2 regions of the Roseateles sp. T103 genome follow, and region 1 is predicted to be linked to the other one. Evidence: predicted binding sites of a transcription regulator. Region 1 holds the regulator's gene; the other holds the start of a gene.
What was found. The regulator HrcA, encoded in region 1, represses chaperone genes, less so after heat shock. The targets are predictions, from matches to a motif close to TTAGCACTCNNNNNNNNNGAGTGCTAA.

Region 1 (8,031 bases):
CAGTGCGCAGGAGAAGAAGCTCTGGCAGCTGGCCGACGCGATGCTGCCCGCCGCCGAAGCGGACATGCCGGCCTACACGCAGGGGCTGATGGACCTGGGTGCTACCTTGTGCACGGCGCGCTCGCCGCAATGCCTGCTCTGCCCGGTCGGCGAGCTGTGCCGTGCACGCGCCGAGGGCGATCCCACCGCCTATCCGGTGAAAACACGCAAGCTCAAGCGCGGCCGGCGCGAGAACTGGTGGCTGTGGGCCGAGCAACGGGGTCAGGTCTTGCTGCAGCAGCGCCCGGACAGCGGCGTCTGGGCGGGCTTGTGGACCTTGCCGATGTTCGACGACGAGGCTGCCTTGCTGGCCCAGGCCGGCAGCCTGGGGGCAAGGGAGCCGGAGCCGCTGCCGCGCATCGAACATGCGCTGACGCATTTCGACTGGGTACTGCATCCGCGGCGTGCGCTGCTGACTGCACCCGCGGCAGCGCCCGAGGGTGCACGCTGGGTGGCGCGCGAAGAGCTGGCGGCCTATGCGCTGCCGGCGCCGCTGAAAAAGCTGCTGGTCGGCTGAGGGAGGCGGTGCCGCTGGCGCGGCCTCAGCGTGTGCGTAGTGGCTGCCAGGCGCCTACTTGGCGTCCAGCTCGCGGTGGCGCTTCAGCACATGGCCGTGGCCGGCGAACTGCCTGGCCAGCGTCTCGACCAGATAGACCGAACGGTGCTGGCCGCCGGTGCAGCCGATCGCCACCGTGAGGTAGCTGCGGTGGTCGGCGGCGAAGCTGGGTAGCCACTGGCCGATGAAGCCGCTGATCTGGCCCAGCATCAGGTTGACCTCGGGCTGCGCCTTCAGGAAGGCCGCCACCGGCTCGTCGCGCCCGCTGAAGGGGCGCAGGTCGCGGTCGTAATAGGGGTTGGGCAGCACGCGCACGTCGAAGACGAAGTCCGCATCGCTGGGCACGCCGTGCTTGAAGGCGAAGGACTCGAACACCAGCGTCAGCGAATCGCCGGCCACGCTGACCAGGTCGCGCACCCAGGCGCGCAGCTGCGCCGCGCGCAGCAGGCTGGTGTCTATCACCGTCGATTCGACGCGCAGCGGCGACAGCAGTTCGCGCTCCAGCTGGATCGCATCGAGCAGCGCGCGGTGCTCGTCCTCGCCGCTGTCTTTCGCATCGCGGCGCAGCGGGTGCGGTCGACGCGATTCGGAGAAGCGGCGCATCAGCGCATCGGTGTTGGCGTCCAGGAAGATCGAGCGCACCGCTACGCCCTCGGCGCGCAGCTGCTTGAGCATGGGCAGCACATGAGGCAGCGAACCCGCGCTGCGCACATCCACCGCGATGGCCACGCGGCGTTGCAGGCCGCGGCGGCGCTCGAGCTCCAGGAAGGCGGGCAGCAGCTCGGGCGGCAGGTTGTCCACGCAGAAGAAGCCGGCGTCTTCCAGCGCATGCATCGTGACCGACTTGCCGCCGCCGGCCATGCCGGTGACCAGCACCACATCGCTGCGCTGGGCAGCGGTCTCGTTGGCGCCGGCTGCCGCCGGTGCGGGGGTCTCACTCATGTACGGGCCTTCTTGCTGCCGCGCGCTGGCGCGGCCTCTTCAGCTACTGCGGTGGACGACGACAACTGCAACATCTCTTGGGCATGTGCCAGGCTGGCCGACGACAGGCGCTCACCGCCCAGCATGCGCGCGATCTCCTGCACGCGCGCCTCGCCGGCGACGGGGCGCACCTCGCTGGCGGTGACGCCATCGGCGCGCAGCGACTTGGCGACGACGTAATGCTGGTCGGCGCAGGCGGCCACCTGCGGCAGATGCGTGACGGCCAGCACCTGGCGGCTGCGGCCGAGCTGCTTCATCAGCCGGCCCACGGTCTCGGCCACGGCGCCGCCGACGCCAGCGTCGATCTCGTCGAAGATCAGCGTGCCGGCTCCATTCGGGTCGCTCTGGCAGGTGGTGACGGCAATGGCCAGCGCGATGCGCGACAGCTCGCCGCCCGAGGCCACCTTGGCCAGCGGCCGCGGCGTGCTGCCGGCATGGCCGGCAACGAGGAATTCGGCGCTCTCCAGGCCGAAGCTCTGCGGCTGCTCCTGCGCGATCAGGCTGACCTCGAAGGCGCCGCCGGCCATGCCCAGCTGCTGCATCGCCTGCGTCACCGCAGCGGCCAGGCGCGGCGCCGCGTCGGCACGGGCGCGGCCGACGCGCTTGGCTTCCTGCTCGTAGCTCTTGCGTGCCTCGGCAACTGCGCGCTCCAGCGCGCCCACGTCGGCCGATTCATCCAATGCGCGCAGCTCGTCCTGCCATTGCAGCAGCAGTGCCGGCAGCTCGGCGCCGGGGCGGCGGTAGCGGCGCGCCAGCGTCATCCAGGCCGACAGGCGCTCGTCCAGCTCCTGCAGCCGCTCGGGTTCCAGCTCGGTACTGTTCAGGTAGGACGCCAGCGTGTGTGCGGCATCGCGCAGCTGTGCCTGCGCGCCCTGCAGCGCCTCGGCGGCGGGGGCCAGGCGCGCGTCGTAGTCGATCACCGCCTGCAGCGCGTCGATGGCCTTGTCGGTCATCGTCTCGGCGCTGAGCTCGGCCTCGCTGATCGCGTCCAGCGCCAGGCGCGCGCCGTCCATCAGCGAGGCGGCATGCGAGAGGCGCTGGTGCTCGGCATTGAGCTCTTCCCATTCCTGCTCGCGCGGGCCGAGGCGGCCCAGCTCCTCGATCTGCCAGGCCAGGCGTTCGCGTTCGCGGCTGAGCTCGTCGGCGCGGCCGCGCGCGGCGTCGAGCTTCTCGCTGGCCTGCTTCCACACGGCATAGAGCCCGGCCAGCGCGCGGGTATCGAGCCCGGCGAAGCCGTCGAGCAGCTCTCGCACCGATGCGGCACGGGTCAGCCCTTGCCAGGCGTGCTGGCCGTGGATGTCCAGCAGGCTGTCGGCCAGCTCGCGCAGCTGGGCCACGGTGGCCACGCTGCCGTTGATCCAGGCGCGGCTCTTGCCCTGCGCGTCGATCACGCGGCGCAGCAGCAGGGTTTCGCCGTCAGACTCGAAGCCGGCTTCATCCAGCCAGGCAGCCAGCGCGGTAGGGCGGTCGAACTCAGCGCTGATCTCAGCACGAGCGGCAGCCTCACGTACCACGCCGGCATCGCCACGACCGCCCAGCACCAGCTGCAGCGCGTCGATGAGGATGGACTTGCCGGCGCCGGTCTCGCCGGTCAGCGCCGAGAAGCCGGCGGCGAAGTCCAGCTCCAGCTCGGGGACGATGACGAAGTCGCGCAGCGCGAGTCTCCGTAACATCACACGACTCCCTCATACCAGCGCAGCTTGCGGCGCAGCGTCGCGTAATAGCTCCAGCCCTTGGGGTGGACGAAGCAGACGCGGTGGCTGGAGCGCCGCACGGTGATGCGGTCGCCGTGCAGCAGGCTGGCCAGGCTCTGCATGTCGAAGTTCACGCTGGCGTCGCGGCCGGCGACGATCTCCATGCGCACCTCGCCCGAATCCGGCAGCACGATGGGCCGGTTGGACAGCGTGTGCGAGGCGATCGGCACCAGCACCAGGCCGGCGATGCTCGGGTGCAGCAGCGGGCCGCCGGCCGACAGCGCATAGGCGCTGGAGCCGGTGGGCGACGCAACGATCACGCCGTCGGCGCGCATATTGGCGACGAACTCGTCGCCGATGTCGACCCTGAGCTCCACCATCGCCGCGGTGGCGCCGCGGCTGACCACCACATCGTTGAGCGCCATGCCCTCGAAGATGCATTCGCCGTCGCGCCAGACCTCGCCTTCGAGCATGGGGCGGTGCTCCATCTCGAAGTCGCCGGCCAGGATAGGGCCCATGGCCTCGCGGAAACGCTCCATCGGGATGTCGGTGATGAAGCCCAGGCGTCCCTTGTTGATGCCCACCAGCGGCGTGCCGTGGCGGGCCATCTCGCGGGCGAAGCCCAGCATCGTGCCGTCCCCGCCGACCACCACCGCCAGGTCGCATTGCCTGCCCAGCTCGACAGGCGTCAGCGCCTCATAGCCGCTGATGCCGGTGTTCAGCGCGGTGTCGCGTTCCAGCGAAACGTCCAGCCCCTGCCGGGTCAGGTACTCGACGACTTCCTCGAGCACCGTGCGAATGCCGTGCGCCTGATGCTTGCCGACGACCGCGACATGTTTGAAACGCTTGGGAACCATGCGAAGAATTACACCACAGGGATATGCCGGCTTGCGGGTAGCCGGCCGGGCATCCGTACAATGAAAACCATGCTCGACGAGCGCTCCAAATCACTGCTGAAGACCCTGGTCGAACGCTATATCGCCGACGGCCAGCCGGTCGGTTCTCGCACGCTCTCCAAGGCCTCGGGTCTGGAGCTCTCGCCAGCGACCATACGCAACGTGATGGCCGACCTGGAGGAGCTGGGGCTGATCGCCAGCCCGCACACCAGCGCCGGCCGGGTGCCGACCGCGCGCGGCTACCGGCTCTTCGTCGACACCATGCTCACCGCCAACCCCGGCGTGCTGGTGGCCGAGCCGCCACCTATCGAGACGCCGCTTCAACCCGACCAGCCGCAGCGCGTCATTGCCAGCGCCGCGCAGCTGCTGTCCAGCCTGTCCAGCTTTGTCGGCGTGGTCACCGCGCCGCGCAAGCCCAGCGTGTTCCACCACATCGAGTTCATGCGCCTGGGTGAGCGGCGTGTGCTGGTCATCATGGTGGCGCCCGACGGCGATGTGCAGAACCGCGTGATCTTCACGCAGCAGGACTTCAGCCAGAGCGAGCTGGCCGAGGCCAGCAACCGGCTGAACATGAGCTACGCGGGCCTGACGCTGGAGGCGGTACGCGAGAAGCTCAAGGGCGAGGTCGACGCGCTGCGCAGCGAGATCGCCGAGCTGATGAGCACGGCGGTCAAGGTGGGCGCCGAGGCCATGGAGCACGAGGAAGAGCGCGTCGTCATCTCCGGCGAACGCAATCTGCTCACCGTGCAGGACTTCAGCAACGATATGGGCAGCCTGCGCCGGCTCTTCGACCTCTTCGAGCAGAAGACCCAGCTGATGCGCCTGCTCGACGTGTCCAGCCGCGCCGAGGGCGTGCGCATCTACATCGGCGGCGAAAGCCAGGTCGTGCCCTTCGAGGAACTGTCGGTCGTCTCCGCGCCCTACGAGATCGACGGCCAGGTGGTCGGCACGCTGGGCGTGATTGGCCCCACGCGCATGGCCTACGACCGCATGATCCAGATCGTCGACATCACCTCGCGCATGGTCAGCAACGTGCTGTCGCAGAAGTGAGCCGCTGAGCGCGGTGGGGCACTGCGGCCCCGCCGATACAATGCGCCGCTCCTGGTGCAAGGCCAGGAGTTCCCCAAGGGGGCCGTTAGCTCAGTTGGTTAGAGCAGAGGACTCATAATCCTTTGGTCATTGGTTCAAGTCCAATACGGCCTACCAATCCCCGTGGATCAGACGATCTCCATGCTCAGATTCGGCTGCCCGGCTCTGTGGCACTCGATCACATTCAGCTCGGTTTCAGCTTCAGCCGGCGGTCCACATTGAACTAGATCGCGGAGCCGTTCTTGACGCGGCCGGTCCCGGCGTTCCGTCGCGCCATTTGGCGGTAGCCGAAGTCACTCTGGCGTGTGGCAAGCAGCAGTATGGCGATAGGTATGCGCAACGGTGCCGTGAACTGGGCAGGGCGAGGGATTGCCAGGCTCTCGATGCCTACGGGGAAATCAATTGGCAGGCGGCCCGCGTCGTGCTTCAAATACCTGCACAGCTGCGCCGGCGCATTGCGCGCGCGACATCCTGATCTTGCAGTGGGTGCTGGACAAGCTGGGCCGGCGCTGTGTCAACCCGCGCTCTGCGCTGGCTCAAGGCACAGCGGCCACACTAGCGCAAAAATTCGGACACACTTATATTTGGATTCGGCAATGCGGCGCCAGCCCGGCGCGCTCTGGGCCGTCCATTCCCACGGAGTCCCCGATGACGAAGAACTATCGCGAAATCACCGCCGAGGTCTCGGCCTCGCTGGCCAAGCTGCGCGCTGACATCCCTGACACGACGCGTGGCTTCTCTGCACTGGCGCAGGCCGCCACCAAGGACGGCGTGCTCGACAAGAAGAGCAAGGAACTGATCGCGATGGCGCTGTCGGTGGCGGCGCGCTGCGACCCCTGCATCGGCTTCCATGCCGAGGCGCTGGTGAAGCTGGGCGCCACGCGCAAGGAATTCGAGGAGATGCTGGGCATGTGCGTCTACATGGGCGGCGGCCCGGCGCTGATGTACGCCGCACACGCGCTGGACGCCTACGAGCAATTCGGCGGCGAACGCGCAACGCCTGCCGCCTGACCCGGGGCGCTGCCGCCGGGCAGGGCGGGCGCGCTACCAGGCGATGTAGGCGTAGCCCTGCTCCTGCAGTTCCATCAAGGCAGCGGCGCCGACTTCCTCGATCTGCGCGAAGTCGGCCATGTCCTTGGCCGTCCAGCCGACGGTCTTCATCGTGTTGCCGCAGGCGATGAACTTCACGCTGTAGTCGCGCGCCTGGCTGCGCACGCGCTCGCGCAGCTCGGCCGGGATGGGCCGCTTGGGCGCCTTGGCCAGCAGGTGGATGCCCGGCCCGAAGACCACGACGACCAGCGCGACGTTGTCGCCATACTTGCCGATCATTGCGCCCACCGAGTTGAGGATGTGTTCGATGTAGTCGGCGTCTGCATGGTTGAGCTGGTAGACCAGCTTGTGCTCGGGCGGATCGCCGGGGAAGCGCTCGGCCTTGGCGGTGGCGGGCCTGGCTTGCGTTGCAGCGATGGCGGCGCTGCCGCCGATCAAAGGCAGGGCGGCAAGGAGACGGCGACGCAGCTTCATGTGGCTCAAGGCAGCAGTTCGAGCTGGTGACCCAGCTTCTCGCGCTTGGTGCGCAGGTAGTAGCCGCTCTCTTCGGTGGGCTCGACCTCGTGGCCCTCGCGGGCGACGACTTCGATGCCGAGCTCGTGCAGCGCGGCCAGCTTGAACGGGTTGTTGCTCATCAGTCGTACCGACTGCACGCCCAGGTCGCGCAGGATGTCGGCGGCGGCGTCGAAGCGCCGGCCGTCGATGGGCAAGCCCAGCGCGAGGTTGGCTTCGACGGTGTCCATGCCCTTGTCCTGCAGCTGGTAGGCCCGCAGCTTCTGGCCCAGGCCGATGCCGCGGCCCTCGTGCCCGCGCAGATAGATGACGATGCCGCCTTCGGCCTCGATGCGCTGCAGCGCCAGCGCAAGCTGCTCGCCGCAGTCGCAGCGCAGCGACCCCAGCACGTCGCCGGTGAAGCACTCGGAGTGCATGCGCAGCAGCACGCCTTCGCGGGCGACTTCGCCCTTGACGATGGCGACATGCTCTTCGCTACTGCCCGGCGCCTGGTAGACGTGGACGATGAACTCGCCGTACTTGGTCGGCAGCCTCGCGCTGGAGACGCGTTTGACGGGTGCCGGCACTGCCGGGGCTTCAGGGGCGGAACTGGCGTACGGGGAATTCACGCGGACGGGTCTGGAGTGGACAGCTGACAGTCGGACAGGACGGCCGCAGGCCGTCCTCTGGCCCTAGATGGTAGCGCCCGCGCCCAAAGCAAGTGCGGCGCCCTAGGGCGCCGCTGCTGCCGGCCAGCCGTTGCGCTCAGTCGCGGCGCGGCTCGGCCGGGCCGCCGGCGACGGCCGGTGCGCGGCTCACGCGCGTCTTGCCGCCGGTGGTGGTGAGGATCACGGCGTCGCCAGGATTGAAGGTCTCGTTGCCCTTGGCCTGCACGACCGAGCGGCGCTCGCCGTTGCGCAGCTGGACGATGATCTCCAAGGCTTCTTCGGTGGTCGTGCTGCGCTCGATGGCATTGCCGATCACCGCGCCAGCCACGGCGCCGAGCACGCCGACCGCCACCGATTCGCGCCGGCCACCGACGCTGGAGCCGGCCACGGCGCCGATCACACCACCCGTCGCGGCACCGACACCGCTCTGCGAGCCATCTACATTGACCGGACGGACGGTCAGCACGACCGCGTCCTGGATCTGCGCCATGCGTTGCGCCTCGCTGCGCTGGATGACGTCCGGGCTGGTGGTCGAGCAGCCAGACAGTGCGGCGGCGAGGGCCACT
Region 2 (8,031 bases), on a different contig from region 1:
TCTGGCGCGAGCTGGGCGAGGGCCGCGACGGCGGCTGGCTGCCCTTTGCTGCGCTGACGGCCATTCACATGACGCATCGCATTGGCGCGCTGGTCGTCTTTGCCGCGCTGGGGCTGTTCGCCTGGCGGCTTTGGGCCAGCGGCGACGTGCAGGCGCGTCGCTGGGCGGGCCGCCTGGTCGCGGTCGCGCTGTGGCAGCTGCTGAGCGGTCTGAGCAACGTGGTGCTGGACTGGCCGCTACTGGCCGCCTTGGCGCATACCGGCGGCGCCGCCATGCTGCTGGCGCTGCTCAGCGTGATGCTGGCCCGCGTCCGCCAGCCGCAAGCGCAGGTGCTGCCAGCGCAGGCGCTGGCCCGGGCAGCCTGAGCACTAGGATTCGCGAGATGGCTTCTTCTACCTCTTCCTCCTCTTCAGGCGCGGCCGTTGGCGCGGTGACGCCGGCGCCGGGATCACGCTGGCAGCAGTTCTACGCACTGACCAAGCCGCGCGTGGTGCAGCTGATCGTCTTCTGCGCGGTGATCGGCATGGCCCTTGCCGTGCCAGGGCTGCCGTCTGGGCGCGAGCTGGGTGTCGCGTTCGCGGCGACGGTCGGTATCTGGCTGGTTGCCGGTGCCGCGGCCGCCTTCAACTGCCTGATCGAGCAGCAGATCGACGCGAAAATGAGGCGCACCGCCTGGCGGCCGACGGCCAAGGGCGAACTCAGTCGCGCGCAGACGCTGAGCTTCTCTGCAGCCCTCTGCGGCCTGGGCATGCTCATCCTCTATGTCTGGGTCAATCCGCTGACCATGTGGCTGACTTTCGCCACCTTCGTCGGCTACGCAGTGATCTACACCGTGGTGCTCAAGCCGCTGACGCCGCAGAACATCGTCATCGGAGGCGCTTCGGGTGCAATGCCTCCGGTGCTGGGTTGGGCCGCGTTGCGCGGTGAGGTCGGGCCCGAATCGCTGTTGCTGTGCCTGATCATCTTCCTGTGGACGCCGCCCCACTTCTGGGCGCTGGCGCTCTACCGCACCGAGGACTATCGCAAGGCTGGCCTGCCGATGCTGCCCGTGACGCATGGCTCCGAGTTCACGCGGCTGCAGATCGTGCTCTACACCTGGGTGCTGTTCGCGGCGACGCTGCTGCCCTTCCTGATCGAGATGAGCGGCTGGATCTATCTGTTCAGCGCGGTGGTGCTTGGCCTGGGCTTCTGCGCCTATGCTTGGCGGCTGTGGCGCGAGTACTCTGACGATCTGGCGCGCAAGACTTTCCGGTTCTCCATCCTGCATCTGTCGCTGCTTTTCGCGGCGCTGCTGTTGGACCATTACCTGATGCCCTGGCTGGGCTGAGCTCATGATGACGACACCCCTGAACCGCCGCCTGCTTCTGATCTCGGCACTGTCCGCCGCCACCGCCGGACTTGCTGCTTGCGACAAGCTGGGACTGGGTGGCGCGGCGAAGCCGGGCTTCAAGGGCATAGATCTCACCGGTGCAGACTACGCGCGTGAGTTCCAGCTGACCGACCAGCATGGCCAGACCCGCACGCTGGGCGACTTCCGCGGCAAGGTGTTGGTGATTTTCTTCGGCTTCACGCAGTGCCCCGATGTCTGCCCGACCACGCTGGCGGAGCTGGCCGCAGTCAAGAAGGCGCTCGGCCCGGATGGGGAGCAGGTGCAGGGCATCTTCATCACCGTCGATCCCGAGCGCGACACGCCCGATCTGCTCAAGGCCTATCTGGCCAATTTCGATCCCAGCTTCGTGGCGTTGCGCGGCACGGCCGATCAGACCAAGGCCGTGGCCAAGGAGTTCAAGGTCTTCTACAGCAAGGTGCCGGGCAAGACCGAAGGCAGCTACACCATAGACCACACGGCAGCGAGCTATCTGTTCGACCGCCAGGGGCGCGTGCGCGTGTTTTCGCGCTACGGCTCGGGTGCGCAGGTGCTGGCCGATGATCTGAAGCTGCTGCTGGCCGAGAAGTAGCATCACCGCCTGCCGGCTTCGCCGGCGCCCTCAAGGGGGCGCGCCCACAGAGCGGGCGGAGCTGGATCCTCGGACGCCGCTCGATCAGCAGGTGCCATCGGCGTGGACAACAAAAAGCCCCGGCGTGCCGGGGCTTTGTTCTTGCGGCTTGGGCGGTATCAGGCCGCTTCGGCCAGTGCCTTGCGCATCTTCTTCATCGCCGCTGCCTCGATCTGGCGGATCCGTTCGGCGCTGACGCCGTATTCGGCTGCCAGTTCGTGCAAGGTCATGCCGCCCGAGCTGTCGTCGTTCACCTTGAGCCAGCGCTCCTCGACGATGCGGCGGCTGCGTTCGTCCAGCACGGCCAGTGCCGTCTGGATGCCGTCACCGGCCAGATGGTCGCGCTTGCGCGCTTCCAGCACACGCGTCGGCTCATGGCTGTCGTCGGCCAGATAGGCGATGGGCGCGAAGCTCTCGCCCTCGTCATCACCTGGCGCCTCCAGCGCCACGTCGCCGCCGGACAGGCGCGTCTCCATCTCCAGCACTTCCTCGCGCTTCACGTTTAGCGTGCGGGCGACCTGCTCGACCTCTGCCTCGGACAGCGTGCTGCGATAGGCCTGATCGTCCAGAACGTCTTCCTTCATGCTGTGCTTCATCGAGCGCAGATTGAAGAAGAGCTTGCGCTGCGCCTTCGTGGTGGCGACCTTGACCATGCGCCAGTTGCGCAGGATGTACTCGTGGATCTCGGCCTTGATCCAATGCATCGCATAGCTGACCAGACGCACGCCCTGCTCGGGGTCGAAACGCTTTACCGCTTTCATCAGGCCGACATTGCCTTCCTGAATCAGGTCGCCCTGAGGCAGTCCATAGCCCAGGTACTGGCGCGAGATCGACACCACCAGACGCAGATGCGACAGCACCAGTCTGCCGGCCGCCTCGAGGTCGCCACTCGTGCGCAGTCGGCGCGCGAAGCTCAGCTCCTCCTCCGGCGTGAGCATGGGCATGCGATTCACGGCGGAGATGTAGGCGTCCAGATTCCCCAGCGAGGGCAGCAAGGCCCAGGGATCGCGGACGGCCAGTGCGGTTTGTGCGGTCATTGGTCAACCTCCTGTTGCCAGCGCATGGATTGCGCCAACATTTGAATATTAGCACTCTATGCTCTGGAGTGCTAAGTCTCAACAAGTGCGCGGAGGCTTAGGATTTTCGAGGCATGGAAGGTGAGTGGTCGCCAACATAGAAAGTCGGCGGCCTAGCGGGCGACCTCTGAGCCCGCTCAATCCATGATGCCGAAATCAGGGCTCGAGACCATGCCCTCGATGTCCAGCAGGATCAGCATTCGTTCACCGACCTTGCCCAGCCCGGTGACAAAGCGGGTGTCGATCGCCGCGCCGATCTCTGGCGGCGGCTTGATGTCGCCTGCCGCCATCTCCAGCACGTCGGAGACCGAGTCCACGACGATGCCGACCACCCGGTTGCAGACGTTCAGCACGATGACCACGGTGAAGCTGTTGTAGCCGCTCTCGCAGCCCAGGCGCAGACGCAGGTCGACGATGGGCACGATCACACCGCGCAGATTCACCACGCCCTTGACGAAGGCGGGGGCGTTGGCAATGCGCGTAGGCTGTTCGTAGGAACGGATCTCCTGAACCTTCAGGATGTCGATGCCGTACTCTTCGGCGCCGACGCGGAAGGTCAGGAACTGACGGGCGGCCGGCGGGGCGTCCACAGGCGCCAGGGCATTGGCGGCAGGGGCGATGGGGGCAAGTTCGGTAGAGCTCATGGTCAACGTCGGGACAACTGCAGGGACCTCGGCCACGGCGCTTCGGGGCACAGCGGGCCGGCACGCATATTTTGCCCGCCAGTGGCCGGGCTTGCTGCAGCTTCAGTCCTGCGCGAGCACGCGATCCAGCGTGGCGAGCAATTCCTGCACATCGATGGGCTTGGTCAGATAGTGCAGCGCGCCAGCCTCGAGCACGGCAGCTACCTGGTCAGGCAGGGCATTGGCCGATACGGCGATCACCGGCAGCTCGCTGCAGGCCGGTGTGCTGCGCAGCCGGCGCAGCAGATCCAGGCCGTCGCCGTCGGGCAACTGCATGTCCAGCAGCAATAGGTCCGGCGGATCGTTCAGCACGGCCTGCAGTCCGCTGGCCAAGTCGCCACAGACCTGCAGCTGCAGCTGGGGACGCTGTGCCAGCACGCCGCGCATCAGCGCCACATTCGTGTCGTTGTCCTCGATATAGAGCACGCGACGCTGTGGCAGCGCTGGCGCGGGCGCCGGTCCGGCCGTCGCTGCGCCGACGGCCTGTGGCGGAGCCTCGGCTCGCGGCAGGCGCAGCACGAAGCTCGAGCCCTGACCCACCGTGCTGGTGGCCTCCAGCGAGCCTCCCATCAGCTCGGCAAGACGCCGTGCGATCACCAGGCCGATGCCGGTGCCCTCGATGCCGCTGCTCTCGCGGCCGAGCCGGTTGAAGGGTTCGAACAGCTGGGCCAGCTGCTGTGCACTCAAGCCCATGCCGGTGTCGGTCACGACGACTTCCACCGTGTGCGCATCGCTCAGCCGGCTGCTTACCAGCACGCTGCCGCCCTCGACGTTGTACTTGACCGCATTGCTGAGCAGATTGGTCAGTACCTGGCGGATGCGCGTGGCATCGCCCCGCACATGGCTGGCTTCGGGCGCCAGCTGCTGCGCCAGCGTGATACGGCGCTGCTCGGCCGGTTTGAGCAGCATCGACACCGCGCTGGTCACCAGGGTCTGCAGGTCCAGACGCGTGAGCTCGAGCTTGAGCGATCCGGACTCGATGCGCGAGAGGTCGAGGATCTCGTTGATCATCTCCAGCAGATGCCAGCCGGCATGCTGCACCTGTGCGGCCCAGCCTTTCTGCCGCGGGCTCAGTGCAGGCTGCGTGTCCATGTCCAGCAGCTGGGTGAAGCCCAGCATCGCGTTGAGCGGCGTGCGCAGCTCGTGGCTCATGCGCGAGAGGAACTCGTTCTTTGCCCGGCTGGCTGCCTCGGCCGCCTCGCGGGCCAGCTCCAGCTCGCGCATCTTCAACTGGTCGGTGATGTCCTCGACGACGCTGAGCAGGCGGTCGGGCCGCCCCTCGGTGTCGCGCAGCAGCGCGACCAGCACGCGGGCCTGGATGGCATGGCCATCGTGGGCGAGGAAGCGTTTGCGGCGCCGGTACATGCCCGTCTGGCCGTCGAGCAGCTCCTGGCGCAGGCGCTGATCCTCGGCCCGGTCGTCGACGTGGGTGAGCTCGATCTCACGCATGCCCAACAGCTCTTGCGGCGCGTACCCGAGCATGCGGCAGAAGTGCGGGTTGACCTCGCGAGGTCTGCCGTCCAGGTCGGAGAAGACCAGCCCGATGGGCACGTTGTCGAAGATGTTGCGAAAGCGCTGCTCGCTCTGAGCCAGTGCCAGCGAGGCCTGCTCGCGCTGCTGCACCTCGCGCTGCAGTTCGGCCGTGCGCTCCCGCACCAGAGCCTCGATGCGCCGCGCCCGCCCGGTGATGGTGAGCAGCAGTGCGCCCAGCAGCGCCGTGCTGAGCAGGCCGATCAGCGCGAAGGCCCAGCCGCTGCGGTCGCCCAGCGGCAAAGGTGCGGTTCGTGCAAAGACGCGCAGTTCCCAGGTCCTGCCGGCGAAGAGGATAGGGCGTGTCCGCGACAGCACGCCCACCGGCAAGGCCTCGCAGTCGCTGGGTCCGGCCAGGTGGCGATGCTGGGCCTGGGGATCGGTGTCCAGCATGCACAGCTCCAGCCGCTGCGGCAGCGAGGCGGCGACGGCACCCAGCAGCAGATCCGGCCGTACCGTCGCAAAGGCCACGCCGCGCAGCGCCTGCGCCCGCTCCACCTCGTCGGCCGGCTGGCCCTCGTAGAGCGCCTGATAGATCACCACGCCGACCGCACCGGCATCGCTGTCCTGGCTGAGCTGGAAGCCTGCTGTTGCCGCCGCCTGCGCACTGCGCGCGGTGCGCTGCGTCGCCTCGCGCGAGGCGCGGATGGAGCGGATGTTGACGCCGAGCGCCGCTTCGTTGCGGCGCATCGGCTCGATCAGCCGTATCGCAAGTGCCGGCTCTGACGGATCCGTGCTCAGGTCAGCCGCCCGGCCGCGGTCACGCACCGCGTAACGGACAAAGCCCTCGGCGCGAGCAGCCTGCTCGAACGTCTCTTTCTGGTCCGGCGGCACCCGTGCGGCCCAGCCCAGCGCGAGCAGCCTGCCTTCCGTCGGAAGGCGGGTGGCCGTGGCGCGTGCGAAGTCCTGACGCGACAACGCGGGCGATACGATGAACAGGGCGCGCACCGCTTCCAGTGCATCCAGCGGCTCCTGCAGTGCCACTTCCATCGCGCTCAGCGCGTTGTCCGCCTCGCGCTCGAAGCTCTGGCGCTCACGCTGCTCTTCCCACTCGGCGATGCGTTGGGTGACCACCGCCAGCAGCAGCGAAGCCAGCACCATCGGCAAGGCCACGCTCACGCGCCGCGGCGCCCAGACTTCGCGCGGCTTGGCCAGCAGCGTCAAGGCGACTGGTGCGCCGATCAGCACGCCCAGCGAGTCGCCCATCCACCAGGTGAACCAGTGGTAGCCGAGCAGCGCCGGGTCCAGCGCGCCGACCAGCAGCAGCGCGCCGGCACTGACGCTGGCGCTGACCAGGCAGGCCAGCGGCGCGGCCAGCAAGAAGAAGCGCAGCAGATCGGCTGGCTCCGACAGCAGCAGTGGCTGGCTGACCCAGCGGCGCACCGCTGCTGCGCCGAGCAGCGCCTGCAGCGCCGCGCCTGCCGCGACCAGCAGCGGCACGATCAGCGACAGCTCGCCACGTGCGCTGCTGAGCTGGTAGTTGATGATGAAGGCGCCGAGTGCCACGCCCCAGGCGAGGCGGGGGCCGCCGCAGAGCACGGCCGCCAGTGCCAGGCCGGCGGCCGGATACAGCGGCGTGGCCGCCATCGGCGGCAGAGCCAGCAGCAGGCCCAGTCGACCCAGCAGCACATAGCCCAACGCCAGCGCGGCGATGGGCAGCAGGGAGCGCAGCAGGAGGGCGAGGCGTTCCATGACGGGCTGTGGGGCGGGGCCGGTGAGCATGCGCCGAATCAGCGCGCACACCCTTGCCAGCCCGACCTATGCTAGCCCATGCCTGGCCCGCCCTGGCTCAGACGTTGAACAGGAAGTTCAGCACGTCGCCATCCTTGACGACGTACTCCTTGCCCTCGGCGCGCATCTTGCCGGCATCCTTGGCGCCCTGCTCGCCCTTGAAGGCGATGAAGTCGTCGAAGGCGATGGTCTGGGCGCGGATGAAGCCGCGCTCGAAATCCGTGTGGATCACGCCGGCTGCCTGCGGCGCGGTGTCGCCGACATGGATGGTCCAGGCACGCACCTCCTTCACGCCGGCGGTGAAGTAGGTCTGCAGGCCCAGCAGCTTGAACGCGGCACGGATCAGGCGGTTCAGCCCCGGCTCCTCCAGGCCCATCTCGGCCAGGAACATCGCGCGGTCCTCGTCGCTCATCTCCGACAGCTCGGCCTCGGTCTTGGCGCAGATCGCCACCACCGGCGCGTTCTGCTGGGCAGCGAAGTCCTTGAGACGGTCCAGCAGCGGGTTGTTCTCGAAGCCGTCCTCGGCCACGTTGCCGACGAACATCGCCGGCTTGGCGGTGATCAGGCACAGCGGCTTGAGCACGACCAGCTCTTCCTTGCTGAAATCGATGGTGCGCACCGGCTTGCCTTCGTTGAGCGCGGCCTCGCACTTCTTCAGCACGTCCACCAGGCGCTGGGCGTCCTTGTCGCCGGCCTTGGCCACCTTGGTGTAGCGGGTCAGGCTCTTCTCTACCGTGGAGAGGTCGGCCAGGCAGAGCTCGGTCTGGATCACCTCGATGTCGGCTATCGGGTCCACCTTGCCGGCCACGTGGATCACATTCGGGTCCTCGAAGCAGCGCACCACGTTGACGATGGCGTCGGTTTCGCGGATGTGCGAGAGGAACTGGTTGCCCAGGCCTTCGCCCTTGGAGGCACCGGCCACCAGGCCGGCGATGTCCACGAACTCGGTGATCGCCGGCACCACGCGCTCGGGTTTGACGATCTCCGCCAGCTGGGCCAGGCGCGGGTCCGGCA

Region 2: a site for HrcA is predicted at 3,083-3,109, ahead of rpoH (RNA polymerase sigma factor RpoH). Genes of this name have one in related genera too.

What each region holds. Positions count from the first base shown of each region.
Region 1 covers NZ_JBXVVS010000002.1:372,362-380,392, reverse strand. The annotation lists gene mutY (A/G-specific adenine glycosylase) at 1-556, shown strand, start outside; gene rapZ (RNase adapter RapZ) at 611-1,537, opposite strand; gene recN (DNA repair protein RecN) at 1,534-3,249, opposite strand; gene AC2EBS_RS08175 (NAD kinase) at 3,249-4,127, opposite strand; gene hrcA (heat-inducible transcriptional repressor HrcA) at 4,197-5,216, shown strand; tRNA gene AC2EBS_RS08165 (tRNA-Ile) at 5,296-5,372, shown strand; gene AC2EBS_RS08160 (carboxymuconolactone decarboxylase family protein) at 5,904-6,266, shown strand; gene AC2EBS_RS08155 (DsrE family protein) at 6,300-6,779, opposite strand; gene ribA (GTP cyclohydrolase II) at 6,785-7,426, opposite strand; gene AC2EBS_RS08145 (outer membrane lipoprotein) at 7,563-8,031, opposite strand, start outside.
Region 2 covers NZ_JBXVVS010000004.1:199,871-207,901, reverse strand. The annotation lists gene AC2EBS_RS13430 (COX15/CtaA family protein) at 1-365, shown strand, start outside; gene cyoE (heme o synthase) at 383-1,327, shown strand; gene AC2EBS_RS13420 (SCO family protein) at 1,332-1,958, shown strand; gene rpoH (RNA polymerase sigma factor RpoH) at 2,117-3,034, opposite strand; gene AC2EBS_RS13410 (chemotaxis protein CheW) at 3,211-3,717, opposite strand; gene AC2EBS_RS13405 (CHASE domain-containing protein) at 3,820-6,978, opposite strand; gene ychF (redox-regulated ATPase YchF) at 7,076-8,031, opposite strand, start outside.